3 regions of the Actinomadura sp. 6N118 genome follow, and region 2 is predicted to be linked to each of the others. Evidence: predicted binding sites of a transcription regulator. Region 2 holds the regulator's gene; each other region holds the start of a gene.
The links. Region 2 encodes HrcA, which represses chaperone genes, less so after heat shock. Its sites were predicted from a motif close to TTGGCACTCTCNNNNNGAGAGTGCCAA; they were not measured.
Positions count from the first base shown of each region.

Region 1: the regulator HrcA is predicted to act here: its motif matches at 6,381-6,407, upstream of ACH34W_RS37840 (FmdB family zinc ribbon protein).
Region 3: the regulator HrcA is predicted to act here: its motif matches at 7,410-7,436, upstream of groES (co-chaperone GroES).

Region 1 is NZ_JBIRAZ010000018.1:92,450-101,997, forward strand. It holds gene ACH34W_RS37810 (D-alanyl-D-alanine carboxypeptidase family protein) at 1-53, shown strand, start outside; gene ACH34W_RS37815 (MscL family protein) at 50-466, opposite strand; gene mscL (large conductance mechanosensitive channel protein MscL) at 635-1,033, opposite strand; gene ACH34W_RS37825 (Flp pilus assembly protein CpaB) at 1,069-1,659, opposite strand; gene ACH34W_RS37830 (S-methyl-5'-thioadenosine phosphorylase) at 1,656-2,480, opposite strand; gene ACH34W_RS37835 (MMPL family transporter) at 2,770-4,833, opposite strand; gene ACH34W_RS37840 (FmdB family zinc ribbon protein) at 5,962-6,345, opposite strand; gene ACH34W_RS37845 (potassium/proton antiporter) at 6,652-8,139, opposite strand; gene ACH34W_RS37850 (NAD(P)-dependent oxidoreductase) at 8,254-9,243, opposite strand; gene ACH34W_RS37855 (5-formyltetrahydrofolate cyclo-ligase) at 9,313-9,548, opposite strand, start outside.
Region 2 is NZ_JBIRAZ010000002.1:120,269-129,816, forward strand. It holds gene hemW (radical SAM family heme chaperone HemW) at 1-1,034, shown strand, start outside; gene ACH34W_RS04460 (DUF4870 domain-containing protein) at 1,051-1,785, opposite strand; gene ACH34W_RS04465 (DUF3097 domain-containing protein) at 1,826-2,707, opposite strand; gene hrcA (heat-inducible transcriptional repressor HrcA) at 2,866-3,879, shown strand; gene dnaJ (molecular chaperone DnaJ) at 3,880-5,013, shown strand; gene ACH34W_RS04480 (16S rRNA (uracil(1498)-N(3))-methyltransferase) at 5,113-5,844, shown strand; gene ACH34W_RS04485 (hypothetical protein) at 5,961-6,641, opposite strand; gene ACH34W_RS04490 (SigE family RNA polymerase sigma factor) at 6,638-7,180, opposite strand; gene ACH34W_RS04495 (histidine triad nucleotide-binding protein) at 7,543-7,887, shown strand; gene ACH34W_RS04500 (PhoH family protein) at 8,059-9,132, shown strand; gene ybeY (rRNA maturation RNase YbeY) at 9,298-9,548, shown strand, end outside.
Region 3 is NZ_JBIRAZ010000007.1:71,429-80,976, forward strand. It holds gene ACH34W_RS19360 (hypothetical protein) at 1-306, shown strand, start outside; gene tsaB (tRNA (adenosine(37)-N6)-threonylcarbamoyltransferase complex dimerization subunit type 1 TsaB) at 380-1,090, shown strand; gene rimI (ribosomal protein S18-alanine N-acetyltransferase) at 1,087-1,587, shown strand; gene tsaD (tRNA (adenosine(37)-N6)-threonylcarbamoyltransferase complex transferase subunit TsaD) at 1,584-2,621, shown strand; gene ACH34W_RS19380 (phosphotransferase family protein) at 2,663-3,634, opposite strand; gene ACH34W_RS19385 (hypothetical protein) at 3,856-5,472, opposite strand; gene ACH34W_RS19390 (zf-TFIIB domain-containing protein) at 5,665-5,871, opposite strand; gene ACH34W_RS19395 (SAM-dependent methyltransferase) at 6,032-7,300, opposite strand; gene groES (co-chaperone GroES) at 7,556-7,867, shown strand; gene groL (chaperonin GroEL) at 7,972-9,548, shown strand, end outside.

The DNA.
Region 1 (9,548 bases), on a different contig from region 2:
ACTCCAACCCGTTCGAACCATGGCACTGGGAGTACGGCACCGAGGAGGACTAGGTGGCCGGCGCCTCGGTGGCGGGCACGACCTCGACGGTGCAGTAACGGCACCGGCGGGCCTTCACCGGGATGTCGCTGAGGCATTGGGGGCACTCGCGTTCGGTGACCTCCTTGTGCCGGTCCAGGCGCTCGATGAACTTGGTGGTCGGCAGCACCACGATGAAATACACGATCAGCGCGGTCATGAGGAACGCGATCGCTGAGGTGAGGAACACCCCGTACGGGAACTTCGTTCCGTCGACCGTGACCGCCAGCCGCGTGTAGTCGGGCTTGCCACCGAGCAGAGAGATCAGCGGCGCGATGAACGCCGTCGCGAAGTCCTTCACAAGGCTCGCGAACGCGGCGCCCACGACGAACGCGACCGCGAGTTCGACGAGGTTGCCGCGGATCAGGAACTTCTTGAAGCCACCCATGGAGCGCTCCTGCGGAAGGGGAGTTGTTCAGACCGCCCGTACCCACCACCGAGCTTCTTTATTGATCACATCTTGAGTGCCACACGCGCCTGCGCCTGTGCACTTAGGCGTTTGTGGGTTCGTCGCCAGGCGCCCGTGGGTGGGGGTTGCGAGGGGTGTGTTGGGTTGTCAGGGGGTGGCGAGCTCAGTTGTGCAGAACTTGCAGCGGGTGGCTTTGAGGGGGATCTCGCTCAGGCAGGCTGGGCAGTCGCGTTCGGTTGCCTCCTTGTTGCGGTTCATTCGGGCCAAGAGAGCGGCGACCGGCTGCACGACCAGGAAGTAGACGACGGCTGCGATGATCAGGAACGAGATCAGGGCGTTCAGGAAGATGCCGTAGGGGAATTTCGAGCCGTTCACCGTGAAGTAGAGCGAGGCGAAGTCGGGCTTGCCGCCGATCGCGGCGATCAGCGGGGTGATGAACGAGGACACCAGCGCGGTCACCAGGGCGCCGAAGGCGGTGCCGATGACCACCGCCACGGCCAGCTCGACCAGATTGCCGCGCAGCAGAAACTTCTTGAAGCCGTCCATGAGAATCCTGTGATTGATCGACTACGGATTGTCAACTATCCCACGATAGTGAGCGACAATCTTGATCGGGTGGAGGCTGCGACAAGAGCGGATGCTTGTCTGCTCGATGTCGCGACGACGACCAGGGCGCCCTGGTCTGATGTCTCGGGAGGGGGCGGCAGTGCGATCACCGTCACTCCGGCGACTATGAGGCGAGCCCATGGAGGGCTGGCGTCCTCTGACGGGGTGGCGAGGACGTCGATGCGGTCGCCGGTCCGGAGGAGGCGTACGGCGGCTGCGTCGGCGATCCGGATCGGTGTCGCCACGGTGCCCGGGTGGCCTCGTAAGAGGCCGGGGCTCATCAGGCGGGCGTCGGTCAATGGCTCGCCCCGTCGGACTGGGCCGGCCAGCAAACGGCCTGTGGCGGGAGTGTGGAGGGCTCCGTCGGGCACCAGGTCGGCGGGCAGCGCGATGGTGTGAAGGTCGCCGGGCCGGAGCGCGGAGCCGCCTGGCAGGTCACGGGCGGCGGCGACCACTGTGACCGAGGGCGGCGGGCCGGGTTTGAGCGCGAGCAACGCCAATGCTGTGGCGACCGCCGCAGACAGCGCCGCCACCGGCCGCCGCCACCGTGCTAACCACCCGGTCATGGGAGATCCAGAGGGAGGGTCATGCCGTCCAGGGTGCGAGCACAGGGGCAGGTGCGGTCGGTTGGGAGGGACATGACCGCGTCGGAGACCACGGCGCGGAGGCGGTCGATGTTTTGGGCGAAGACGCGGTAGACCTCCTCCATCGTGACGCCCTCGCCCTCCTCGATGCCGGCGTCGAGGTCGGTGACCAGGCAGAGGGGGGTGTAGCAGAGGGCCAGCTCGCGGGCCAGGACGGCCTCCGGGTGGCCGGTCATGCCGACCAGCGTCCAGCCCTGCGCCGCGTACCACTGTGACTCGGCGCGGGTGGAGAAGCGCGGGCCTTCGATGACCACGAGGGTGCCGCCGTCGACCGGCTCCCAGTCGGCCTTGCGCGCGGTCTCCACGGCGACGGTGCGGCCGATGGGACAGTAGGGGTCGGCGAACGAGACGTGGATCGCGGCGTTCTCGTCGTAGTAGGTCTGCGCGCGGCCGGACGTACGGTCGACGAACTGGTCGGGCACGGCCAAGGTGCCAGGGCCGTAGGCGGGGGTCAGCGAGCCGACTGCGCTGGGAGCGAGGATCTGGCGGACGCCGAGGGACCGCAGCGCCCACAGGTTGGCCCGATAGGGGATCTTGTGCGGAGGGTAGCGGTGGTCGCGGCCGTGGCGGGGGACGAACGCGACGCGCCGGCCGCCGACGTCGCCGATCGCGATCCGGTCACTGGGCGGGCCGTAGGGCGTGTCGACCTGCACCTCCTCGATGTCGTCGAGGAACGAGTAGAACCCGGAACCGCCGATGACACCGATCTCGGCGGCGGGGATGGATGCGGAAGGCGTTGTCATGCCGCTGACATTAACCACCCTTCGGAGGTGTCCGGGAGACCCTCTCCAATCTGTGGATAACTTCGGTTGCGGACATGGCGAAGGGGCCCGGCGGCGGTGCCGGGCCCCTTCTCGGAGGGGGTCTCCGTGTCCCGTGCGGAGGGCGCGGGTTCAGCGGAGAGGTGCGGGTTCAACGGAGGGTGCGGGTTCAGCGGAGGGTGCGGATTCAGTCGTGGCCGTCAGCTGACCGGTCTGCTGGGGTTCAGCCTTGGCGGTCAGCCGACCGGTCAGCCGACGGCCGGCCGGCCGGTCAGCCGACTGGGTCTAGGACCTTGGGCGGCTCGGGTGCGGAGACCGTGGTGGTCGGCTCTTGCTTGGCGAGGCGGCCCGGGGTCCAGATGCGGCGGCCGATGTCGAACGACAGCGCGGGCAGCAGCAGCGACCGCACGATGATCGTGTCGAGCAGGACACCGAAGGCGACCACGAAGCCCATCTCGGCCATCGACACCAGCGGCAGGGTGGCCAGCGCGGCGAACGTCGCCGCCAGCACCAGCCCGGCCGAGGTGATGACGCCACCGGTGACGGTGAGGCCGCGCAGGACGCCGCGGCGGGTGCCGAGATGCTGCGACTCCTCCCGGACGCGGTGCATCAGGAAGATGTTGTAGTCCACGCCGAGGGCCACCAGGAAGATGAACGCCAGCAGCGGGAATCCGGCATCGGTGCCCTCGAACCCGAACGCGTGCTTGAAGATCAGCGCACAGGCCCCGAGCGAGGCGAGGAACGACAGCACCACGGTGGCCATCATCAGCAGCGGTGCGACCAGCGCCCGGAGGAGGGCCACCAGGATCAGGAAGACCACGGCTAGCACGATCGGGATGATGACCTTGTTGTCACGGGCCGAGGCTCGCTGGATGTCCAGGTTGGTGGCGGTCATACCGCCTACCTGGGCGTCGGCCCCTGGCACCCCATGGACGGTGTCACGCAGCCGGTCGATGGTGTTCTGCGCGGCCTTGCTGTCGGCCGAGTCCTTGAGCGTCGCCTCGTACTGCACCAGCCCCTTCGCGGTGACCGGCTTGCTCAGTTCGGCGACACCGGGCGTACCGGAGACGGCGCGGGCCACCTGGTCGGAGGCGGAGGCCTTGGCGATGATCACGGCCGGTGCGCCGGAGCCGGCGGGGAAGTGCCGGGAGACCGCCTCGGCGCCGACGATCGAGTCGGGCTTGTCGACGAACTGGCCGGCGTCCGAGAGCCCGTCGGCCTTGAGCGAGCCGAGGCCGAGGGTCATGGCGACCAGGCCGATCGAGGTGACGGCCCAGAGGATGCGGGGCTTGGCGCTGACGAGCCGTGACACCTTGCTCCAGATGCCGTGCTCCTTGTCGTACGACTCGGGGTCGAGGTACTTGGTGTCGTAGCGCGGCACGAGCGGCCAGAAGAGCCAGCGGCCGAAGATGACCAGCAGCGCGGGCAGGAGGGTGGTCATGGCGGCCAGGGCGGTGATGACACCGGCCGCGGCGACAGGGCCCATGCCCTTGGTGGAGTTCATGTCGGCGACGAGCAGGCACAGTAGGCCGACCGCAACGGTGGCTGCGGAGGCGATGATGGCGGGCCCGGCGCGGTGCAGCGCGAACGCCATGGCCTCGTGGCGGTCCTCGTGGCGGTGCAGTTCCTCGCGGTAGCGGGCCACGAGCAGCAGCGCGTAGTCGGTGGCGACCCCGAACACGAGAACGGTGAGGATGCCTGCGCTTTGCCCGTTGACGGTCACGCCGCCGTTCTTGGCCAGGAGGTAGACCACCGACTGCGCCAAGCCGAGCGCGAAGACGGCGCTCAGGACGGGGACGAACCACAACCCCGGGCTGCGGTAGATGATCAGCAGCAGCACGATCACGACGATGCCGGCGGCCATCAGCAGGAAGCCGTCGATGGTCTCGAAGACCTTGAACATGTCGGCACCGCCGCCCGCGGGCCCCGTGACGTGCGCGTCCAGCCCGGGCGGGCCGCGCTTGGACAGGTCTCGCGCGTCATCGACGGCCTTGGTGACGTCGACGTCGGTCAGCGGAACAAGGGTCTGCAGGGCCTTGCCGTCCTTCGACAGGAACGGCCCCTGCACGCCCTGCGCACCCGGCAGCTTGCCGAAGGTGGCCGTGTCAGCCTTGGCCTTCGCCGTGTCTGCCGCCGTGATGGAACCGCCGGAACGTTCGTAGACGATGACGGCGAGCATCGTCTCGTCCTTGCGGAACTGCTCCTGCAGCTTGACGACCTGCGTGGACTCGGCGCTCTTAGGCAACCAGCTCGCCGCGTCGTTCTTCTCTACGTCGCCCAGCTTGCCGGCGAGCGGTCCGAGGGCCACCAGCGCGATGACCCACAGGGCGAGCACCGCCCATTTGGTACGTCTGCCCGATATCAGGCTTGCGAGTCGGTAAGCCCAACCTTTGGGGGGAGCCTGGCTCGGTGCACTCATCGTTTCCTCTCCTGCCTTGGCGCTCTTCGAGATATGTCGTGTTTGCTTAGATTGTCTCTACGTTAGAGACTTGTCAAGTAGTATCTCGACTTTGTCTCATCGCCCCGCAGCGTCCATGTCAGAGTCCGTGGCGAAGGGTGAGACCGGTATCAGGAAGCCCCCCGAGCCGCCCCTGACCCATCCCTGATGACTCGTCGGGGGTCTCAAAGTCATCGCGGCCCCAGAAGTCGTTGGGCCGCTGGGGGTGGCGGCGGGAGCGGTCGGGCTGTTCGTCCGCCGCCGATCCGCTGCTCACCACTACGTTCTCTGGCATGACCTGATGGTCGCCGGACGGTTGTCGTACGCGCGTCGGGCTCGAGAGGTGACTGGGGCTACACCTCGGGAGTGAACAAGAGGATCGGGCCTACGCCCTGTGAGGTACGGGCAGGTCGAACGCTCGGCCGCAAGGAGGGCGAGGCCGTCCTGCAGGCGGAGGGGCCGCGTCGCGGCAGGCGCCGTGCTGGATCGAAAAGCACCGTGCTGGATCGAAAGTGCGTCGCAGAGCGCCCGCAGAGCTGCCCGTCGTGACGGGAATGATCACTGTCGCGACCATGAGCCCTCTGGGAGAGGATGGAGATCGTCGTGCGGCGGGAGCCCAGATTGCCGCTGACCATTGGTTATACGGCTGGCGGCCGATGCTGAGGGCTGCATTGGGGATGCTGAGGGTGGCGGCGGAGGAGTCCTAGGCGGCTCCGTGGCGCGCCCGTTTATCGACTTCCTCGAACATGTGGGACGGGGGTCGCACCCGTACACCTCGCGGCGCATTGCCTGGGAGAAGCGCCGTACTCCAGGCTCCACCTTAGGTATCACCGCGAGCACGACGAGGAACGGCTACCTGGGCGCAGGCTGCCCGGCTTGCCGAACTCTAGGGCCGTGCCCGCGCCCACCCTGCCTGGCCGGTTTCTCACCCTGGCCGACCGGTTTGAGGACGCCGAAAGGGCCATGGCCGCTGTCCGCCTACTGGCGGAAACTTGGCCATGACCCTCTGAACGCTATGGACCTCGTTCAGGCGACCTTCGCGCCCGAGCCGCTCCCGGAGCTGCTCGAAGACCCGCTCGAAGACCCGCTGGAGCTGCTGGAGCCATTGGACGAGGAGGAGTCACTGCCCGACGAACTCGACGAGCTCGCGGAGTCCGACGAAGACGACTCCGACTTACCGGACGAGCCGTTGGGCGAAGCGCTGCCGGCGCCCACGGTGGACGACGACTTGCCGGACCTGCTGTCGGTCCGGTAGAAACCGCTGCCCTTGAAGATGATGCCGGCAGCGGAGAAGACCTTGCGCAGCTTCCCGGTGCAGCTCGGGCACTCGGTCAGCGCGTCGTCGCTGAACTTCTGCACGACCTCGAGAGGCTCGCCGCACTCGGTGCAAACGTACTGATACGTCGGCACGGTTCCTCCTCGCTGACTCAGCCCCAAGGGTGGGGCTGGCACTCCTCTAGAACGACTGCTAATGGTACCCATGACTGGAACACGATTCGCCCTGGGCATATTTCCACGGCGTACTCCATGGCCAGCCAGGGCCATCCCGTCGGCCAGGGACGTCCCGTGGGCCAGGGCCGTCCCGTGGACGGTCTCGTGGGCCGGGGCGGTCCCGCCGGCCAGGGCCATCCCGCTGGCCTCTCGGGCACGCTCCTGGCCGGGGCTTCAGTGAGGCTCGGTGGGGCTCGATCTTGGCCGAGGGCTTGGTGGAGGTGGTCAGTTGCCTGTTTCGCCGAACCAGCCGGCCAGTTTGCCTCGGCGGCTTACGGCGCGGAGGCGGCGTTCGGCGGCGTCGCGGACCTCGGCGGTGCTGACGACCAGGAGTGTGTCGCCCGCGCGGAGGGTGGTGGTCGGCTCTGGGACGAAACTGCTTCCGTCCCGGACGACCAGGGTGACCAGGGCTCCTGCGGGGAGGCGAAGCTCGAAGATCTCGACTCCGTTCAGCCGTGAGTCCATCGGGACCCGGACCTCCAGCAGGTCGGCGTGCAGCTCCTCCAGCGGCGCCGCTTCCACGTCGAGCTCGCGGGCCTCTTCGTCGCTCCTGAGACCGCACCAGCGCGCCACCAGCGGCAGTGTCGGCCCTTGGAGGATCGTGAAGACCACCACGATGTTGAAGACGATGGCGAAGAGCCGTCCCGAGCCCGAAACCTCTTCCACCATGGGGATCGTGGTGAGAACGATCGGCACCGCGCCGCGCAGGCCGGCCCACGAGGCGAAGATCTTCTCACCCCAGCTGAGCTTGAAGCCGATCGTGGACAGCACGACCGAAACCGGCCGCGCTATCAGGAGCAGCACGAAGCCGATCAAGAGCGCGGGCACGATCTGCCCAGGCAGCTCGCTCGGGGAGGCCAGCAAACCCAGCATCACGAACAGCCCGATCTGGGCCAGCCACGCGATGCCCTCGGCAAAGCCACGCGTGGCCGGGCGGTGGGGAAGGCGGGAGTTGCCCAGCACCAGCGCGCTCACGTACACGGCGAGGAATCCGCTGGCGTGCAACAACGCCGCCGCGCCGTACGAGCCGACCGCAAGCGACAGCACCGCGATCGGGTAGAGGCCGGAGGCGGGCAGGGCCACCCGGCGCAGCGCGTACGCGCCCAGCCAACCGATCGCGATGCCGATCAAGCCGCCCGCGATCAGCTCGTACACCATGACCCCGGCGAGCTCCAGCAGGTTGGGCATGCCCGCGTGGGTCGTGCTGAGCGTGACGACGACGATGACGACGGGCGCGTCGTTGAAGCCCGATTCGGCCTCCAGCAGCCCGCTCAGCCGGGACGGCAACGGCAGCCTGCGCAGCACCGAGAACACCGCCGCGGCGTCCGTCGGCGCGAGCACGGCCGCCAGCAGGAACGCCAGCCGCCAGTCCAGGCCGATCAGCCAGGCGGCGGCGACCGCCACCACGACGATGCTGATCAGCGTCCCGAGCGTTGAGACCGCCAGGGCGGCAGGGGCCGACGGCCGTACGTTGCGCCAGTTGGTGGTGATGCCGCCCTCGGCCAGGATCAGAACGAGCGCGGCCAGGCCGAGTGTCTCGGCGACCATCGCGTTGTCGAACTCGATGTGCAGGGGGCCGGCCTCGCCGATGAACAGGCCGAGCCCCATATAGGCGAGCAGTGACGGAAGGCCCGCCTGATGGGAAAGGCGGACCGCGATGATGGCGCAGAGTACGAGTGTGGCCCCGAAGAGTAGCCAGAGGTCGAGGTGCACATCCCACCCTTCGGGGTCGCGGAAGCCTGATCGTTAAGAGATCCTACATATTCGTATACGGATCACCTATTTGCGACTGACCGTTCGCGCCCCCGAAGGGCCCATAGGAGCGAATCAGCGGCGCTTGACCTGTGGGTTCACGCCGTTCACGACGTTCGTCACAGGGTGGCCGGAGACCGCTGCGGCGATGTTGTCCTTGACCATCGTCACCAGCTTGATCTGGGACATCGAGCTTCCGCCTGCCGTGTGCGGCGACACCAGCACGTTCTCGTGGGTACGGAGGGGATGGTCGGCGGGCGGTGGTTCCTCCTCGAAGACGTCGAGTGCGGCCCCGGCCAGGCGTCCCGATTCGAGCGCGGCGAGCACGTCGGCGTCCGGCGCGATCCCGCCGCGGCCCACGTTCACCAGCAGGGCGTTGGGCGGCAGCAGCGCGAGCTTCTCCGCGTTCAGCAACCCGGTGGTCTCGGGCGTGAGCGGTATCGCGATCACGAGGATGTCGGAGTTCGCCAGCAGATCGTCGAACTCGCGGTACGTGGCGGACGCCTCGGGGCGGCGGCGCCGGGACCAGTACGACACCGGGCTGCCGAGCACCCCGAACAGCCGGGCCGCCTCCTCGCCGATCGGCCCGTACCCGATGATCCCTACCCGCTGCGTGTGGATCTCCCGCGGGCCGCGGGCGAGCAGTTCCATCTGCGGCCACTGGCCCGCACGGACCAGCCGGTCGCCCCAGACCAGGTGCCGGCAGAGCGCGAACGCGGCGCCGACCGCCCATTCCGCCACGGCCCGCGCGTTGAACCCGGCGGCGTTGGCCGCGGGGACCTCGGCGGCGGCGAGTGCGTCCAGGTCGAGGCTGTCCGTCCCGACCGACGGCATCTGAACGAACGCCAGGCGGGGTGCGGCTGCCACGGCGTCCGCGTCGAGCGCCAGCTGACCGGTGAAGTCCCCGATGATCAGCTCGGTTTCCGGCAGCGCGGCATGGAGCGCGGCCCGGTCCCGGGTCTCCGGAAACGTGATCTCCACGGCGTCGCCGAGCGAGGCGAACAACCCGCGGACCAGATCATGGTCGAGCGGAGGCAGGGAAAGGATCCGCCACGGCGTCGTCATGTCGTACCTCCAGGGCGCAGGGCGGGCTCGGCCGCCGTGAGGGCGGATTGGGCCGTGATCTTGTCCAGGTCAGCGTAGGGGCCACGGGGGGAATCGGAGTAGCCCGCCTTCAGGGGTCACCGCGGCGCGGACGCGGCGGTCGTGCGGCTCGGCGGGGACCTCGTCCACCAGCTCCGCGTCGTACACCAGGCCAACGGTGAGGATCGCCGGGCCGACCCTGGCCAGGGCGCGGTCGTACGAACCACCGCCGCGGCCAAGGCGAAGCCCCGTGCGGTCGATCGCCACGGCCGGGACGAGCACCACGT
Region 2 (9,548 bases):
GTGCGAGCAGGGAGTCCTACGCCGACACCGCGATCCGCGAGGTGCGGATGGCGCGGCGGGTGATGGGGGAGACCGCGCTGCCGGTCGAGACCGTGTTCGTGGGCGGGGGGACGCCGACGCTGCTCTCACCCGACGACCTGGGACGCGTGCTCGCCGCGATCGACGCCGAGTTCGGGCTGGCACCGGGCGCGGAGGTCACGACGGAGGCCAATCCCGAGTCCGTGGACGAGGCCTATTTGGGCAAGCTGCGAGAGGCCGGGTTCACGCGCGTTTCGTACGGCATGCAGAGCGCCAGGGAGCATGTGCTGGCGACGCTCGACCGGACCCACACGCCTGGACGTGTGCCGCAGGTCGTCGAGTGGACGCGGCAGGCGGGCTTCGAGCACGTCAACCTGGATCTGATCTATGGAACGCCGGGGGAGAGCGACGACGACTGGCGGGCCTCGCTGGAGGCCGCGCTGGCGATCGAGCCCGATCACGTGTCCGCGTACGCGCTGATCGTCGAGGAGGGCACCCGCCTGGCCGCCCAGGTGCGGCGCGGCGAGCTCGCCAGCCCCGACGACGACGCGATGGCCGACAGGTACCTGATGGCGGAGGAACTGCTCGGCGCCCACGGGCTGCGCTGGTACGAGATCTCCAACTGGGCCACCGGCGACTCGGCTGCCTGCCGCCACAACCTGCTCTACTGGACCGGCGCCGACTGGTGGGGCGTAGGTCCCGGCGCGCACAGCCATGTCGGCGGCACCCGCTGGTGGAACGTCAAGCACCCCGCCGCGTACGCGTCGCGGCTGGCTGAGGACGTCACCCCGGCGCACGCGCGAGAGATCCTCGACCCCGCCGACCGCCAGATCGAACGGATCATGCTGGAGCTGCGGCTGGCCGAGGGCTGCCCTGTGGAGCTCCTCGACGACGCGGCGGTACGGCGCGCGATCGGCGACGGCCTGATCGAGGCCGGGCCGTACGAGCGTGGCCGCGCCGTCCTCACCTTGCGCGGCCGCCTGCTCGCCGACGCCGTCGTCCGCGACCTGACCTGATCTGGCTTCGGCCGGCCTACTTGATCATCGGCCAGGCCATGAACTTCGGGAACCGGTAGTACTCGCCCCGGTTGGCCGCGACCGCCGCCAAGATCAGGAAGACGATCTGGGCGATCCCCTGCGCGATGAGCAGCGGGATCCCGATGATCACGAAGATCAGCACGAAGTTGATGATCAGGTAGACGAGCTGCGTGATCGCGAAGTTGAGCCCCTGGGCCCCGTGGTGGCGCAGGAATGGCGACTCGTCCTTCTTGATCAGGAAGACCAGCAGCGGCGCGATGAAGCCGAGCAGGAACTGGCCCAGGTGGCACAGGAGCCCCCAGGTCCGGTCGTCGGAGCTCGGTGCGCCGTATCCGTGCCCCTGCGGCCCGTACGCCTGGACCTGGCCGCCGTAGCCATAGGACTGGTCGTAGCCGGGCACCTGTCCGTATCCCGGCTGCTCGCCGTAGCCTGGCTGCTGGCTGTACCCCGGCTGCTGGCCGTACCCCGGCTGGCCGTAGCCCGGTTGCTCACCGTAGCCCGGCTGCTGGCCGTACCCCGGCTGGCCGTAGCCCGGTTGCTCACCGTAGCCCGGCTGCTGGCCATAGCCAGGCGTATCTTGCCCGTAGCCTGGCTGGCCGCGGCCCGGCTGCTGCCCGTAGTCCGGCTGCTGGCCGGAACCTGGTTGCTCTTGCCCGTATCCAGGCTGCTGTTGCCCATAGCCCGGCTGGTTCTGTCCGTGATCCGGTTGTTCCGGAGGCCCGTACGACATCGCCTGCTCCTCAATGGGGTCCGGCTTGCAGCGGGGGCTGTCAGGGGTTCTGGGGGACCGTCACAAAGTCGATCAATTCTTCGACGCGGCCCAGGAGTTCTGGTTCCAGGTCTGTGTAGGTGGACACGGATCGCAGGATCCGCTTCCAAGCTTCCCCCACGTTGTCCCCCCAGCCCAGTGCGCCGAGTACCCCCTCCTTCCAGGGTACGCCGCGCGGGATCCGGGGCCACCCGGGAATGCCCACCGCCGCGGGTTTGACCGCTTCCCAGATGTCGATGAACGGATGCCCGGTGATCAGCACGTGCGGGGACGAGACCTGTGAGGCGATCCGGCTCTCCTTGGAGCCCGTCACGAGGTGGTCGACGAGCACGCCCAGTTTGCGCTCCGGCCCGGGACCGAACTCCTCGACGATGGCGGGAAGATCATCGATGCCTTCCAGATACTCGACCACGATGCCCTCGACCCGAAGGTCATGGCCCCAGATCTTCTCGACGAGCTCGGCGTCGTGCACGCCCTCCACATAGATGCGGCTCTCCTTGGCGACCCTGGCCCGCAGCCCCGGGACGGCGATCGACCCCGAGGCCGATCGCGCCGACCGTGCCGACCGCGCCGACCCGCTCCCGGTCACGCCCCTCGCCCCTGTCGCGCCGGTAGTCCCAGTCACCCCTGCCGGCCGGACGAGGGTCACCGGCTTGCCGTCGATCAGGAAGCCCGCCTTGGCCAGCGGGAAGACGCGCCGCTTGCCGAAACGGTCTTCGAGCGTCACGCCGAATTTGTCGCAGCTCACCACGGCACCGCAGAAGCCACTGCCGGGATCCTCCACGACCAGGTCGATCTCAGCCGGAATCTCGGGTATCTGTCCTTTGCGTGGGCGTCGCCAGTCGCCCGCGAGAACGTCGTCACCGTAGTCCTTGCTCTGCACGGATCGGCACTCTAGTGACTGGAGACCATCCCGGCACCCTCCTGACCGTCCCTTCCGGGCCGTACAATTGGCACTCGAAAGTACGGAGTGCCAGTGGAGTGCCAGTACAGAGGGCGCTCACAGGCAAGTGCCAGTACGGGGGCGAAGGAGGTGACCACGTGCTCGACGACCGCAAACTCGAGGTCTTGCGCGCCATAGTCGAGGACTACGTCTCCACCAATGAGCCGGTCGGCTCCAAGGCCTTGGTGGACCGGCACAATCTCGGCGTGTCCTCGGCCACGATCCGCAACGACATGGCCGTTCTGGAGGAGCAGGGCTACATCGCCCAGCCGCATACCAGCGCGGGGCGTATCCCGACCGACAAGGGCTACCGGCTGTTCGTCGACCGTCTGTCCACGGTCAAGCCGCTGTCGTCGGCCGAGCGCCGGGCCATCGAGACGTTCCTCAACGGCGCTTACGACCTGGACGACGTCGTCGGCCGCACCGTCCGGCTGCTCGCCCAGCTGACCCGTCAGGTCGCGGTCGTGCAATACCCCTCGCTGACCCGTTCGTCGGTACGGCACGTGGAGCTGGTTCCGGTCGCCTCGCGCCGCCTGCTCCTCGTCCTGATCACCAACACCGGCCGGGTGGAACAGCGGGTCATCGAGACCTACGGCGAGGTCTCCGAGGAGTCGATCGGGCATCTGCGGGCCTTGCTCAACACCTGTCTGGACGGCTGCGGGCTGGGCGAGGTCCCGGTCGCGGTGGCCGACCTGCCCGAGAAGGTCGCGTCCGATGACCGGCCGCTTGCGGCCGCGGTCCTGTCGGTCCTGCTGGAGACCCTCGTCGAGAAACACGACGAAAAGATCGTGTTCGCGGGGGCCGCCAACCTGGCCGCAGTCGACTTCTCCCGTAGCCTGCGCAACGTTCTGGAAGCCTTGGAAGAGCAGGTGGTCCTCATGCGGTTGCTCGGGGAAACCGGTGATTCCTCTAGTCTTACGGTGCGCATCGGGACCGAGAACCCCGACGAGGGGCTCCGGTCGACCTCCGTCGTCGCCGCCGACTACGGAGTCGGCGATCAGACACTGGCCCGGCTGGGAGTGCTCGGGCCGACACGTATGGACTACCCCAGCACGATGGGAGCGGTACGGGCAGTGGCACGCTACGTCGGACAGATCCTGGCGGGTTCGTAAGTGGCCAACGACTACTACGCGACCCTAGGGGTCCGCCGCGACGCGAGCGCGGACGAGATCAAGAAGGCGTACCGCCGGCTCGCGCGCGAACTGCACCCTGACGTCAACCCGGATCCGGAGACGCAGGAGAAGTTCAAAGAGATCACCCAGGCCTACGAGGTGCTCTCCGACCCGAAGAAGCGCGAGATGTACGACCTGGGCGCAGATCCGTTCGCCCCGGCCGGCGGCGCTGGCGCGGGGGGATTCGGCGGCGCCGGGTTCCCGTTCAGCGACATCATGGACGCCTTCTTCGGCACGGCCACGTCCCGCGGGCCGCGCAGCCGTGCCCGCCGCGGCCGCAACGCGACCCTGCGCGTCGAGCTGGACCTGCAGGAGACCGCGTTCGGCACGACGCGCGAGTTGTCGATCGACACCGCGGTCGTCTGCACGAGCTGCACCGGATCGGGCTGTGCCCCCGGCACCCATCCCGATACCTGTGACACCTGTCACGGTCGTGGCGAGGTCCAGCAGGTCCAGCGCTCGTTCCTGGGCCAGGTCATGACCTCCCGCCCCTGCCCGCAGTGCGGCGGCTACGGCAGCGTGATCCGCACGCCCTGCCCCGAGTGCTCGGGCGACGGCCGGGTCAGGACGCGCCGTACGGTCAAGGTCAAGATCCCGGCGGGCGTCGAGAACGGCATCCACATCCAGCTCGCCGGTGAGGGCGAGGTCGGGCCGGGCGGGGGCCCGCCCGGCGACCTGTTCCTGGAGATCGTGGAGAAGCCGCACCAGATCTTCGAACGTGAGGGCGACGACCTGCACTGCACCGTCGAGATCCCGATGACGGCGGCCGCCCTCGGCACCAACGTCACGATCGAGACGCTCGACGGCCCCGAAGAGGTCGACATCAAGCCCGGCACGCAGTCCGGCCAGGTGATCACCCTCTACGGGCGCGGTGTGCGGCATCTGAACGAGAGCGGGCGCGGCGACCTGATGATCCACGTGAACGTGGAGACGCCCGGCAAGCTCGACGAGGAGCAGGAAGAGCTCCTGCGCCGCCTGGCCACGCTGCGCGGTGAGGAACGCCCGCCGGGCAAGTTCGCCCCGGGCCAGCGCGGCGTCTTCTCGCGCCTGCGGGACGTGTTCAACCAGCACTGAAGAGAGACCGTCCGGTCCTACCAGGAGGGCCTGCACGGCGACCCCCCGCCGTGACCGCACCCGGTCACGGCGGGGGTTTTTCTCACGGGAGGATGAGGCATGAGCCCGCCGGTGTTCCTCGTGGAGCCCGATCGCCTGAACGGCGAGAGCGTCGTCCTCGACGGCCCCGAGGGCAGGCATGCGGCGGCCGTGCGGCGCCTGCGCGCCGGGGAACGGGTCGACCTCACCGACGGCGCCGGGCTGCTGGCCGAGTGCGTCGTGACGGCCGCGGACAAGGCGACCCTGACGCTCGACGTCCTCGCCCGCCACCGCCATCCCCGCCCAGAGCCGCGCCTAGTGGTCGTTCAAGCCCTCCCGAAGGGCGACAGAGGCGAGTTGGCGGTCGAGACCATGACCGAGGTGGGGGTCGACGAGATCGTGCCCTGGGCGGCCTCTCGCTGCGTCACGCAGTGGAAGCCCGAGCGGCGGGACAAGGCGCTCGGCCGCTGGCGTTCGACCGCCCGCGAGGCCGCCAAGCAGGCCCGCCGCCCCTGGCTCCCCGAGATCACCGATCTGGCCGCCACCGCCCAGGTGGTCGAACGGATCAAGGCCGCGTCCAGCACCCTGATCCTGCACGAGACGGCCACGTCCCCCCTCAGTGACCTCCAGCCGCCCACGACCGGTGAGATCATCCTCATCGTGGGCCCAGAGGGCGGCATCAGTGACGAAGAGCTGGACCAATTCACGGCCGCCGGTGGCCGCCCGACCCTCCTGGGCCCGACGGTCCTGCGCACCTCCACAGCAGGAGTGGCCGCCGCCGCCGTCCTCCTGGCCGCGACCGGCCGCTGGTGATCACGGGCGTGTGCGCGCGAGGGAGCGGCGGCGCCGTCCAAGGGCCTGTGACGGCGCCGCCTGTGGTCCTCTCGATCAGAGGGTCTCGATCAGAGGTCCCGGATCAGTGGTCCCGATCAGGGGGTTGAGTCGGAGGGCTCGTTGGCCGACTGCTCGGAGGCCGTCGGGGTCGGGGTCACCGAGGGCTGTGGATCCTCGGTCGGCTTGTCGGTGGGCTTGTCCGTCGGCTCCGACGAGGGCGGCGGGGCGGCGGGCGGCGGTGTCGACGGACACGCGGTCGCGGTCGGCTGGCTGGGCACGGTGCTGCCCGGTGCCGGGGTGGCGGCACTCTGTGGAGGTGAACCACCGTCACCGCTGCCAGGGGGCTGGCAGGCGGACGTTGAGGAAGAGCTTGGCGGGGTCGGGCTCTGCGAGCTGGCGGGCTTGCCGTTCTTGGCGGGAGGCGGGGGTCCCTTGGTCTGGGAGCCGTTCGGCTGCCCCTGAGCGTTGGGGAGGTTGCTCGTGGGGGCCTCGTTGCCACCAGCGGACGAGCCGTTGTGACCCGCCGGCGACGTGAACAGATTGACCGTCTGGGGTGCGGACACGCCGATGCCCGCGATGGCGACGGCCGCCCCGACGGCCAGTACGGGGCGTGCCCAGCTCTCGGTGAACCAAGCCCATCCGAAACGCCGCTGACGGCGGTTCTCGATTCGGGTCCGGATGCGCTCCAGACCGTCTGCGGATGGGGTGACCGTGTCCGCCTCCGCGTTAAGGGCGCGGCGCAGGATCTCGCCGTGCTCTTCGTGGGGATCGGTCATGAGAATTGCTCCAGGACGTTACGTAGCGCGGTCATGCCGCGCGCCGTATGACTTTTCACAGCGCCGCGACTGATGCCCATGGCGTGGGCGATCTCGGCTTCGGACAGATCGGCGTAGTAGCGCAGGACCAGCGCCTCACGCTGACGATTCGGCAGCTTGTGCAGCGCGGCGATGACCGCGGAGCGCTCGAGTTCACCGATGGCCCCGGCCTCCGCGCTGGGCGCGTCGGGCAGGCCCTTGGGCGCGTACTTCTCGACCACGGCGCGGTGCCGCAACACCGATCGTGACCGGTTGACCACCGATTGACGCAGATACGAGAGCGCCTTGTCCGGGTCGCGCAGGCGGCGCCAGCCGCCGTGCATGGCCACGAACGCGTCCTGGACGACCTCTTCGGCCGTCCCGGAGTCCCGTACGAGCATCGCGGCAAGGCGTACCAGTGAGCGGTAATTGGCGCTGTAGAGGGCGGTCACGGCCTGGTCGGCGTCCCAGGCTACGGCCACGGCCCCGGCAGTGCCCCTGGCCACGAGGGTCTCGGTCACGTCTGTGGGACGCGCACCCTCCTCGTCCGGTTTACCCTCGTCCGGTTTACGAAAGGGCATCTTCTGTCTTGCCTCAGTCACCTATCCGCCGCCTTTGCCGTCCCCCGGCCACCCATTCGGATGGTCACCTTCGGTACGGCGTGGATGGGCGATCCCCGGCCGGTCTGAGGCTGTGTGGAGCACGGCTCGGGAGCCGGGGGGAACGCCTGAGTGTGCCACTTTAACCAGTGAACGGCGGCCTGTGGACCCGAACGGCCGTTCGGTTGATCAACGAAAGACTACCCGGGAACCAGGTCCGCAGGCCATGGCCGAAATCGCCCCCGATAGGATTCGCTGGGGTTGGTGGCGACGGGAGGACACAGATGACGGACTGCCTGTTCTGCAAGATCGTTTCCGGGGATGTGCCCGCGAAGATCGTTCGCGAGTCCGCCCGGACGATCGCGTTCCGTGACATCAATCCGCAGGCGCCCACGCATGTGCTGGTGATCCCCAGGGAGCACCACCCGACCGTCGCCGGCCTCGCGGCCGCCGACCCCGACTTGCTGGCGGAGATCCTCCAGGAGGCAGGCCAGGTCGCGGTCGACGAGGAAGTGGCCGACACCGGCTATCGCGTCGTCTTCAACACCGGCGCCCAGGCGGGCCAGACCGTCTTCCACGTGCACGCCCACGTGCTGGGCGGCCGTGGCCTCAACTGGCCTCCCGGCTGACGTTCCGCGTTCCCCTGGCGTTGCCTCGTCCGTTCCGGTGGCGGGGCAGGGTCCTTGGCGACCATAAATACAGCGGCGTGATGTCGTGGGTGCCCAGTACCATGGAAGAGACAACCGCTGGACACCTGGAGCAGACAGAAGGCAGGTCGGAGAGGCCGCAAGGCCCGGCTGATGACCCAATCAACTCACGCGGGACGCGACGGCCGCACCGGTTCGCCGTCCCAGATCAAGATCCTGGTGCCGGACGACCATTCCATGGTGAGCTTGCTGGGTTCACGGGATGAGTTGCTCCACGTCATCGAGCGCGCGTTCCACGCCGACATCCACGTTCGCGGCAACGAGATCACCGTGACGGGTGCCGAGGCCGAGACCGATCTGGTGTCGCAGCTGATCGCCGAGCTCATCGACCTCCTCAAGGGCGGCACGCAGCTCACCCCCGACGCGGTGGAGCGGAGCCTCGCCATGCTCCGCAACGAATCCGATGAGCGCCCGGCCGAGGTCCTGACCCTCGACGTGCTCTCCAGCCGCGGCCGCACGATCAGGCCCAAGACCCTCAACCAGAAGCGGTACGTCGACGCGATCGACAAGCACACGATCGTGTTCGGCATCGGCCCGGCCGGCACCGGCAAGACCTACCTGGCGATGGCCAAGGCGGTCAGGGCGCTGCAGGACAAGCAGGTCAACCGCATCATCCTCACCCGCCCCGCGGTCGAGGCCGGAGAGCGTCTGGGCTTCCTGCCCGGCACCCTGTACGAGAAGATCGACCCCTACCTGCGGCCGTTGTACGACGCGCTGCACGACATGGTCGACCCCGACTCGATCCCGCGCCTGATGGCGGCCGGCACCATCGAGGTGGCGCCCCTGGCGTACATGCGTGGCCGGACGTTGAACGACTCGTTCATCATCCTCGACGAGGCACAAAACACCTCGCCCGAGCAGATGAAGATGTTCCTCACCCGCCTGGGCTTCGGCTCCAAGGTCGTGGTGACCGGCGACGTCACGCAGGTCGACCTGCCGAACGGTCACCTGAGCGGACTGCGGGTCGTCCAGGACATCCTGGAGGGCGTCGGCGACATCCACTTCTGCCACCTCAACAGCCATGACGTCGTCCGCCACAAGCTGGTGACCGACATCGTCGAGGCCTACAGCCGCTTCGACGAGATAGCCCGTCAGGGCAAGGGCGACCGGGTCTCCGAGATCAAGGGCGCCGCCGGCCGCGGCGGCTCCCGCAAGCGAGGCCGCTGACAGTCCCCCGGCGAGCAGGTTTCCCAGCGACCACGGTCAGCCGACCGTGGTCGCTGAGGTTTCGGGTGGGTCGGTAGGCTGTGGAAAGGCTTGAGGGCGCTGGGATGATCTTGTCGGCCCGGGCCCGCGACGGACCGGCTCGGCCCTGCATGGGACAGGATTCTGATGAGCATCGAGGTGTTGAACGAGTCGGGCGTCGAGGTCGACGAGAAGAGTCTCGTCGATCTGGCCCGGCATGCGCTGGACGGCATGCGGGTTCACCCGCTCGCCGAGCTGTCGCTGCTGCTGGTGGACGAGGCGGCGATGAGCGAGCTCCACGAGAAGTGGATGGGGGAGCCCGGTCCGACCGACGTTCTGGCGTTCCCCATGGACGAGCTGCGTCCGGGTCCGATGTCGGGCGGCACCGATGACGACGA
Region 3 (9,548 bases), on a different contig from region 2:
GACGCCGCCCGCGCCTCGTTCGACGCCGAGCGCAAGGCGGACGAGTCCGGCAAGGCCCTGCTCGCGGTCCAGGAGCTGACCGAGAAGCGCCGGCTCACCGATGTCGGCGACGACGGCTACGTCGTCTACAGCGTGAACGACAGCCAGGGGTCGAGCGAGGCCATCGCCAACGTCCGCGTCGGCAACGTGCTGGTGACGATCCACTACTCGGGTTCCAACAAGGGATCCCCGCTCAGTGAGTCCGTCGCCATCGACGGCGCGCTGGAAGCCGCGAAGAGCGCCGTCACCGGCCTCAACGCCAGCTGAACGCGCCCCTGGTGACCTGCGGGGTGTCCCGCGCGGGCCCCACCGCCTGTCACGGGCACTAAGCTTTTAGTTCGTGCTCGTCTTGGCTTTCGACACCGCGACCGCCGCCGTCACCGTGGCGCTGTACGAGTGGTCTCCGGGTGAGGGGATCGTCGGCCGCGCGGCGGCCGAGGCGGTCGACCCGCGCCGGCACACCGAGCTGCTCACCCCTTCGATCGCGGCCGTGCTGGCCGAGGCGGGGGCGGCACCGGAAGACCTCAGCGCGCTGGCGGTGGGCGTCGGCCCCGGCCCCTACACCGGGCTGCGCGTCGGCCTGGTCACCGCGCGCGCCATGGGCGAGGCGCTGCGCATCCCCGTGCACGGCGTCTGCACGCTGGACGTCGTCGCCTGGGCCTCGGGCCGGATGACGCCGTTCGCCGTGGCGACCGATGCCCGGCGCAAGGAGGTCTACTGGGCCCGTTACGACTCGGCGGGCGCCCGTTCGACCGAGCCCGCCGTCGGCCCGGCCACCGACGTGCGCGACGGCGCTCCCAGCGATCTGCCGGTGATCGGCGAGGGAGCGGCCCTGTACGCCGACGTGCTGGGCACACCCGGCCAGGACCCCGCGCCGCTGCTGCCGACGGCGACGGCGCTGGCGGAGCTGGCGGTGACCCGCCTATCGGGCGGCGCCGGGCCGGAGCTGCTTCCGCCCGAGCCGCTCTACCTGCGGCGTCCCGACGCCAAGGAACCCGGCCCGCGCAAGAAGGTGACGCCCTCGACGCCGCCGAGCGGAGTGCGGCCATGACGAAGTACCTGCTGCGCGGCATGACCGACGAGGATCTGCCCGCCGTCCTGCGGCTGGACCAGGAGCTGTTCCCCGAGGACGCGTGGAGCGAGGAGATGTTCCGCGGCGAGCTGGCGGACCAGCCGCGCACCCGCCACTACGTGATCGCCGAGTCCGGAGACCGGGAGATCATCGGTTATGCGGGCCTGTCCGCCGCAGGCGGGCAGGCGGACGTGCAGACCATCGGGGTGCGGACCGGCTGGCGGGGCGCGGGCATCGGCGCAGCGCTGCTCACCGAGCTGCTCGACGAGGCGGCCCGCCGAGCCAGCGAGGCCGTCTTCCTGGAGGTGCGCGCCGACAACGACTCGGCGCGCCGGTTGTACGAGCGGTTCGGCTTTGAACGTGTCGGCGTCCGCAAGCGCTACTACCAGCCGTCGAACGTGGACGCCATTGTGATGCGCCGCGAGCTCCGTGCGGTTCGCCGTGCGCCTGTCGGCTTCTCCCGGGAGCAATCATGATCCGAGACTCCGAGCCCCTGGTGCTGGGCATCGAGACCTCCTGCGACGAGACCGGCGTCGGCGTCGTCCGCGGCCACACTCTGCTGGCCGACGCGATCGCCTCCAGCGTGGAGCAGCACGCCAGGTTCGGCGGTGTCGTGCCCGAAGTGGCCTCACGGGCCCATCTTGAGGCCATGACTCCGACCGTGGAGCGCGCGCTCGCCGACGCCGGGGTGGCGTTCGAGGACATCGACGCGTTCGCGGTCACCGCCGGTCCGGGGCTGCCCGGCGCGCTGATGGTCGGCGTGGCCGCCGCCAAGGCCTACGCGCTGTCCCTCGGCAAGCCCCTGTACGGGGTGAACCACCTGGCCGCGCACGTGGCCGTCGACCAGCTCGAACACGGCCCGCTGCCCAAGCCCTGCGTGGCCATGCTGGTCTCGGGAGGCCATTCCTCGCTGCTGCTGGTGCCCGATGTGGCCACCGACGTCCGGGCGCTGGGCTCGACCGTGGACGACGCGGCGGGCGAGGCGTTCGACAAGGTCGCCCGGGTGCTGGATCTCGGCTTTCCCGGCGGCCCGGTGATCGACCGGATGGCCCGCGAGGGTGATCCGGCCGCGATCGCGTTCCCGCGTGGCAAGTACGCCGACGGCACGTACGACTTCTCCTTCTCCGGCCTCAAGACGGCCGTCGCGCGCTGGGTCGAGGCCAGGGAACGCGCCGGCGAGCCGGTGCCGGTCGCGGACGTGGCCGCCTCGTTCCAGGAGGCGGTGGTCGACGTCCTCACCCACAAGGCGCTGCGGGTCTGCAAGGACAACGATGTCCAGGACCTGCTGATCGGCGGCGGCGTCGCGGCCAACTCCCGGCTGCGGGCCCTCGCCCAGGAACGGTGCGAGGCCGCAGGCGTACGGCTGCGGGTGCCGAGGCCCAAGTTGTGCACCGACAACGGCGCCATGGTGGCGGCGCTGGGCTCCGAGCTGGTGGCCTCCGGCAAGGCCCCGTCAGAGCTCGATCTGCCCGCCGACTCCAGCCTGCCGATCGAGCACGTGCTGCTCTAGTACGTGCTGCTCCAGCGCCGATCAGGTTTCGAGTTCGCCGATCAGGCTTCGAGCTCGGCCAGCAGGGACGCCAGGTAGTCCTCGATGAGTGGCACGTGGGCCTCGCTGATGGTCCGCCCGGGCTCCTCCGGGAGCATGTCCAGCAGGCACCGGACGTCCCAGGACGGGTCGTGCGGGTAGCCGCCGGACACCTGGTCGAACGCGGCCAGGAACCGGTCCGCCACGGGCTTCCCGTACCGCAGCACCAGGCTCAGCCGCATCTGCGCGATGTCGACGGCGACCGGGCCGTACGAGGCGTCCGACCAGTCGACGACGCCGGTGAGCCGCCCGTACGACCACAGCGTGTTGTCCGGCTGGTAGTCGCGGTGGATGAAGCGGGACGGCGCCTCCGGCGCGGGCCTGGACGCGACGTCGTACGCGCGCTCCCACAGCTCGGTGCGGTCCGCGTGCACGGGCGGTGTGCGCACACCGAGCCGGTTGTAGGGGACGTACGGCGGCATCGTGGACGCGCCGTTCAGCGCATGCACGCCCAGCAGCGCCGCCGCGAATTGGATGAGGTATTCGGGCAGGTCGTCGGGGGCCGGCCGGGGCGGGTGCCCGATCAGCCGGGTGATGAGCAGAGCGGGGGCGTCGCCGTAGGCGCCGGCGGGGTCGGCGGCGACCAGCGTGGGCGTCGGGATCTCGGCGCCGGCCAGGAGGGCCAGCGCGGCGATCTCACGTTCGGGGGAGAAATCCGAGCCGCCCCGGGGGAAGTAGGCGTCGTGCGGGCGGCCTGCGCCGAGGTCAGGAGGGCCTGCGGGGAGCCAGCGGCGGAGCACGAGCCGGTGGGCGCTGCCTGAGCGGCTCTCCACCAGAAGCGCGTGGTTGACGTGCGCGACGCCGCCCGCCAGTGGACGGATCATCCTGACCTCGGCGCCCTGGCCGAGGCACTCCTCGACCCAGCGCAGGGTGGCGCGGTTTGGCGGTGCGCCGATCGGAAGACAGGTAGCCGGGGTCTGGGTCACGAGGTCCATGAAAACGGATTCAGCTGGGTATTGAGAGTGATTTTGCAAAGACGGAACGTAACGAAACGCACGTCGTCGGCCTTTCTTGGGTGGAGGATCCTCCACCGTGCCGCCTTCGCGGGGGTCTCTTTGCGGTCTTCTCCAGTTCGCACCGTGGGCGTCGGCGGGGCGCCCACGTCTTGGGCGCCCCGCCCTTCCATGATCAATGAAGCTCGCCGCCAGGGCCGCCGCTAGTCCTTGCCCTCGCGGCGGGGGCGCAGCAGCGCCTCGGCCAGCGCCAGCATGGTCTCCTCCAGCGTCGAAAGCCGCTTGAGGACGTCCTCGTGCACCGCCGTCACCTGCTTGGTGACGTCGCCGTGGACGCTGTCGACCTTCTTGCCGACCTCCGTCTGCACGCCCTCGACCCGCTTGCCGACCTCCGCCTGCACGTCCGCGGCGCGGCGGGCGACCTCGTCGTGCATGCCGTCCACGCGCTTGGCGAACTCCTCCTGGACGCCGCCGACGCGCTTGGTGACGTCCTCGTGGATGCTGTCCACCTGCTTGGTGACGTCGTCGTGGATCCCGTCGATCCGCCTGCTGACGTCGTCGTGCACGCCGGTGACCTGGCGGGAGAACTCGTGGTGCACCGACTCCACCTGCTTGGTGACGTCGATGTGCACCGACTCGACGCGCCGGGAGACGATCTCCACCTGGGTGGTGAACTCCTCCAGGGCGCCGTCGACCTTCTTGGTGACCTCCTCGTGGATGCCCTCGATGCGCTTGCGCACGTTCTCGTGGACGTCCTCGAAGCGTTTGGAGAACTCCTCCATCCGCTTGGCGACGTCGCTGTAGGCGGTCTCGGCGATCTGGGACATCGTCGCCTTGACCTCGTCCCGGTCCGGCCGGGCGCGCAACTCCTCGATGAGCGGGTCGACCGCGTCGACGAGGTGTTTTTCCAGCGCGTCGAAGCGGTCGCTGTGGTCGAGCACCGGCCGCTGGACCAGCTCGGCCAGCTTGCGGTGCAGCTCGGAGATCTCCAGTGTGGCGGGGAGCTGGCCGATCCGGTCGTTGACGCCGTCGATCCGGTCATCGATGCCCTCGAACCGGCCGTCCAGCCCGTTCAGCTTGCCCGACAGCCCCTCGAGTCGGCCATCGAGCCCTTCCAGCCGTCCGTCCAGCCCTTCCAGCCGTCCACCGACCCCCTCGACCCGGCCGTTGACGGCTTCCAGGCCCTGCTCCACGCGCTCGGCCATCTCGCCCAGCGACTGGTCCACCCGCGTGGTGACCCCGGTGATCGAATGTTCGAGCTTCTCGGCCCGGTGCCCCAGCTCGGCCAGTGACTTGTCCAGCCGGTTGAAGCGGACGGAGGCCGCCTCCATGCTGCCCTGGAGCTTGTCCAGGCGCTTGGTCATCTCCTCCATCCGCTGCGATGCCTGCTGGGTGGCGTCGGTGATGTTCTGCGCGGAGTCCAGCACCGCCTGCAGCCGGGTGAGACCCTCATCGACGTTCTCGGCTACGACACCGACGTCGGCCCAGAGCGCCGGCAACTCGGCGACGGGCTTGACCCGCTCGCCCACCGCCTCGATGTGCTCGGCAAGTCCCTCGGCCCACTCCGGAGGTTTGCTGGACAGGTCGTCGACCTGCCCGCGCACGTTGTCGAGCTGCCCCGTCAGCCCGTTGAGTTCCCGCTCCCGGACCTCCCGGAGCAGCCACTCCATACCTTCCAGTCGCTGGCGTATCTCATCCAGGACCTGACCCTGTGAGCGCTGTTCATAGACGTGGTCCTGCGCCGCACGGGCGAGCAACTCCCGCATCCGGTCCGAGACCGGTTGACCCCCCGTCTGCAGGAAGTTGTGATTCGTTTCCACCCGATGCTCCTTCGTGTGCCGACGCGGCTAAATAACGCGCGGCAATGAATCGTGAGGGCCCAACCATAGTGCTTCTCCAGCGTGCCTATGAGAGGGAGCAGGGAACATTACGAGTTCTGTAGAATGCGCTTGTTTCCCGAGTGGTACGGAACGTGGCCGATCACAACGAGTGTGGTGATTCGGGTGTTCTGCTTAATTCCGGCGGTGGCGTCCCTCATAGTGCCGCCCGCCGTGCCCGTTGCTGGGCAGGGGCGGCGGCAGCGTGCAGCCGCAGGTCTCGACCAACCTGACCAGCTCGTACTCACCGATCAGTACCGCCCGGCAGGACATGCACTGCTCGATCAGGATGCCGTCACGCTGGTAGCCGACCATTCCCGCATGGCATTTGGGGCATTGCATGGCCACCTCCTGATCAAGCGGGGCCGTTTCCCGGCCCGGTTCATTCAACCTTGCCGGTCAGGCGTAAATGATAGTCCGCGCAATGCCGGAAAGTGCTCAGGATTTGCTCTGCCGTGGCGCGTTGCCCGTGGTCACTTGGTGTTCTCGGCCCGCGTGGAGATCATTGGGATTGATTAAGGGCGCTATGGTCTGCCGGGCGCGTCAGCAGAGCGATCGGCGCAGCGCCGACACGTGTCAGGACGAGCGTCATCTCTTTCGCCCCCCTGGGTGCCTTCCGCGCGAAGCCGAGGTCGCGCCGGAGCCGGTCGACGTCGACCGCCGAGCCGCGCTTCTTGACCGTCAGGACGCCGACCTCGCGGCGCCGCAGCTCGGCCTTCAGCCGCTTCAGCGAGAAGCCCAGCACGTCCTCGATCTCGTACGCGCTGGCGAACGGGGTCGGGACGAGCTCGTCGGAGGTCACGTAGGCGATCTGCGGGTCGGCGAGCCCGCCGTTCACCCGCGCCGCCACCTCGGCGACCAGATGGGCGCGGATCACGGCCCCGTCCGGCTCGTACAGGTAACGCCCCCACTCGCGTACGGCCGGATCGCCCAGCCCGGGCTCGGGTGTCAGTGTCTCGACCGTCAGCTTTTCTTCTGTAATCGGCTTTTCTTCTGTAATCAGTGTTGCGCGGCGGCGCACGTCCCCGGCCAGCCCGCCGAGCCACAGCGCGGCCTCCTTGACCTCGCCGCCAACCGAGATCCATTCGGCCTCGGCGCCGTCCGGCACCGCCTCGTGCGGGATGCCGGGCGCCACCTTCACGCACGCGCCGCCCGCCCGGCCCGCCAGCTCCAGCACCGTGTCCAGCGGCGGCTCGTACGACCTCGGGTCGAAGACCCGCCCCCGCGCCGTCCGCCGTCCCGGGTCGGCGAAGACCGTCCCGTACCCGCCCGGGTCCTGCCGCGTGGCGTCCCCCTCACGGACGGAGGCCAACTCGCCCAGCCCGAACGCCTCGATGTTCGCCCGAGCCACTGCGGCCGTCAGCGGATCGAGCTCGACGCCCACACCCGGCACCCCCGCGCGAGCCCGGGCGATGAGGTCGCCGCCGATCCCGCACCCGAGCTCCAGCGTGGGCCCTGTTGTGATGAACGAGGTTGTGGCGAACGAGGCGAAGCGGCGGGCTCGGTATGCGGCCACGGACGCCCGGGTGGACTGCTCCAGTCCAGCGGGGGTGAAGTACATCCGAGCCGCGTCCCCGCCGAATTTGGCACGGGCACGCTCGCGGAGGCGCACCTGGGTGAGGGCGGCGGCGACCAGGTCGGCGGGGTGGCGCTCACGGAGCCGGGACGCGGTGGTGATGAGCCCGTTCTCACTCAGGTCCGCCCCGGCCGCCTCGGCCAGAACCGCCTGGCCGGGTGAGGTGAGGAGGCTTGAGAACGCCGCGATGTCCATAGGGTGGACGGTAGCGCTGCGATGAACGGCGGAAGACGCGGCCGTTGACTGTGTTCGCCCTTGACCGTGTTCGTGTTGACGGGCTACCGGGGATTGCATAGTCTCCGGACTGGCACTCTCCAGGCGAGAGTGCCAACACAGCGACAAGGTCGGTCTGGCACCCGCGACGACAGGCCGGTCCAGGGTCGCCTCTTCTGCCACCTGTGCGGCCGGCCTCGCCGAGGTCGGCCGAGGACACCACGAAGGGGAGGTCAGATCGTGACGACCGCCACCAAGGTTGCTCTCAAGCCGCTTGAGGACCGCATCGTGGTCCAGCCGCTCGAGGCCGAGACCACCACCGCGTCGGGCCTGGTCATTCCTGACACCGCCAAGGAGAAGCCCCAGGAGGGCACTGTCCTTGCGGTGGGCCCGGGACGCGTCGACGACAAGGGCGAGCGCGTGCCGCTCGACGTAAGCGTCGGCGACGTCGTGCTCTACAGCAAGTACGGGGGCACCGAGGTCAAGTACAACAACGAGGAGTACCTCGTTCTCTCGGCTCGCGACGTGCTCGCGATCATCGAGAAGTAATCACCGAGACGTGATGCAACGCCCCGGATCCGCCCGAAGCAGGGGCGGGTCCGGGGCGCTCGCGTGACGTGTCTGCCGTACAACGGAGTTTGGGAGTTATCCGTATGGCGAAGATCCTGCAATTCGACGAGGACGCTCGCCGGGCTCTTGAGCGCGGCGTCAACGCCCTCGCGGACGCCGTCAAGGTGACCATCGGCCCGCGCGGCCGCAACGTGGTCATCGACAAGAAGTTCGGCGCGCCGACCATCACCAACGACGGCGTCACCATCGCCCGCGAGGTGGAGCTGGAGGACCCCTACGAGAACCTGGGTGCCCAGCTCGCCAAGGAAGTGGCGACCAAGACCAACGACATCGCCGGTGACGGCACCACCACCGCGACCGTGCTGGCCCAGGCGCTCGTGCGCGAGGGCATCCGCAACGTGGCCGCCGGCGCCTCGCCGCTGAGCCTCAAGCGGGGCATGGACGCGGCGGCGCAGTTCGTGTCCGACCAGCTTCTCAAGTCCGCGCGCGAGATCGAGGAGAAGAGCGACATCGCCGGTGTCGCGACGATCTCCGCGCAGGACGCCAAGATCGGCGAGCTGATCGCCGAGGCGTTCGAGAAGGTCGGCAAGGACGGCGTCATCACCGTCGAGGAGGCCCACACCTTCGGCCTGGAGCTGGAGTTCACCGAGGGCCTGCAGTTCGACAAGGGCTACCTGTCGCCGCACATGGTGACCGACCCCGAGCGCATGGAGGCCGTCCTGGAGGACGCCTACGTGCTGATCGTGGACGGCAAGATCTCCAACGTGCAGGAGTTCCTGCCGCTGGCCGAGAAGGTCGCCCAGACCAAGAAGCCGCTGCTGGTCGTGGCCGAGGACGTCGAGGGCGAGGCCCTGGCGCTGCTCGTCGCCAACAAGATCCGCGGCACCTTCCTGTCGGTCGCCGTCAAGGCGCCCGGCTTCGGCGACCGCCGCAAGGCGATGCTCGGCGACATGGCCACCCTGACCGGCGGCCAGGTCGTCAGCGAGGCCATCGGCCTCAAGCTCGACAGCATCGGCCTGGACGACCTCGGCCGGGCCCGCCGGATCACCGTCACCAAGGACGCCACCACGGTCGTCGACGGTGAGGGTTCGCAGGACGAGATCAGCGCCCGGATCAACCAGATCAAGGTCGAGATCGAGAACAGCGACTCCGACTGGGACCGCGAGAAGCTGCAGGAGCGCCTGGCCAAGCTGGCCGGCGGCGTCTGCGTTCTGCGCGTCGGTGCCGCCACCGAGGTGGAGCTGAAGGAGAAGAAGCACCGCCTCGAGGACGCCATCTCGGCGACCCGCGCGGCCATCGAGGAGGGCATCGTGTCCGGCGGCGGCAGCGCCCTGGTGCACGTGGCCAAGGAGGGCTTCGACGCCCTCGGTCTCAGCGGCGACGAGGCCACCGGTGCGGAGGCCCTGCGCCGCGCCCTGGTCGAGCCGCTCCGCTGGATCTCCGAGAACGCCGGCCAGGAAGGCTACGTCGTCGTCTCCAAGGTGCAGGAGCTGCCCGCCGGCCACGGCTTCAACGCCGCGACCAGCGAGTACGGCGACCTTGTCGCCCAGGGCGTCATCGACCCGGTGAAGGTGACCCGTTCCGCCGTCACCAACGCCGCGTCGATCGCGGGCATGCTGCTCACCACCGAGGCGCTCGTCGTGGAGAAGCCGGAGGAGGC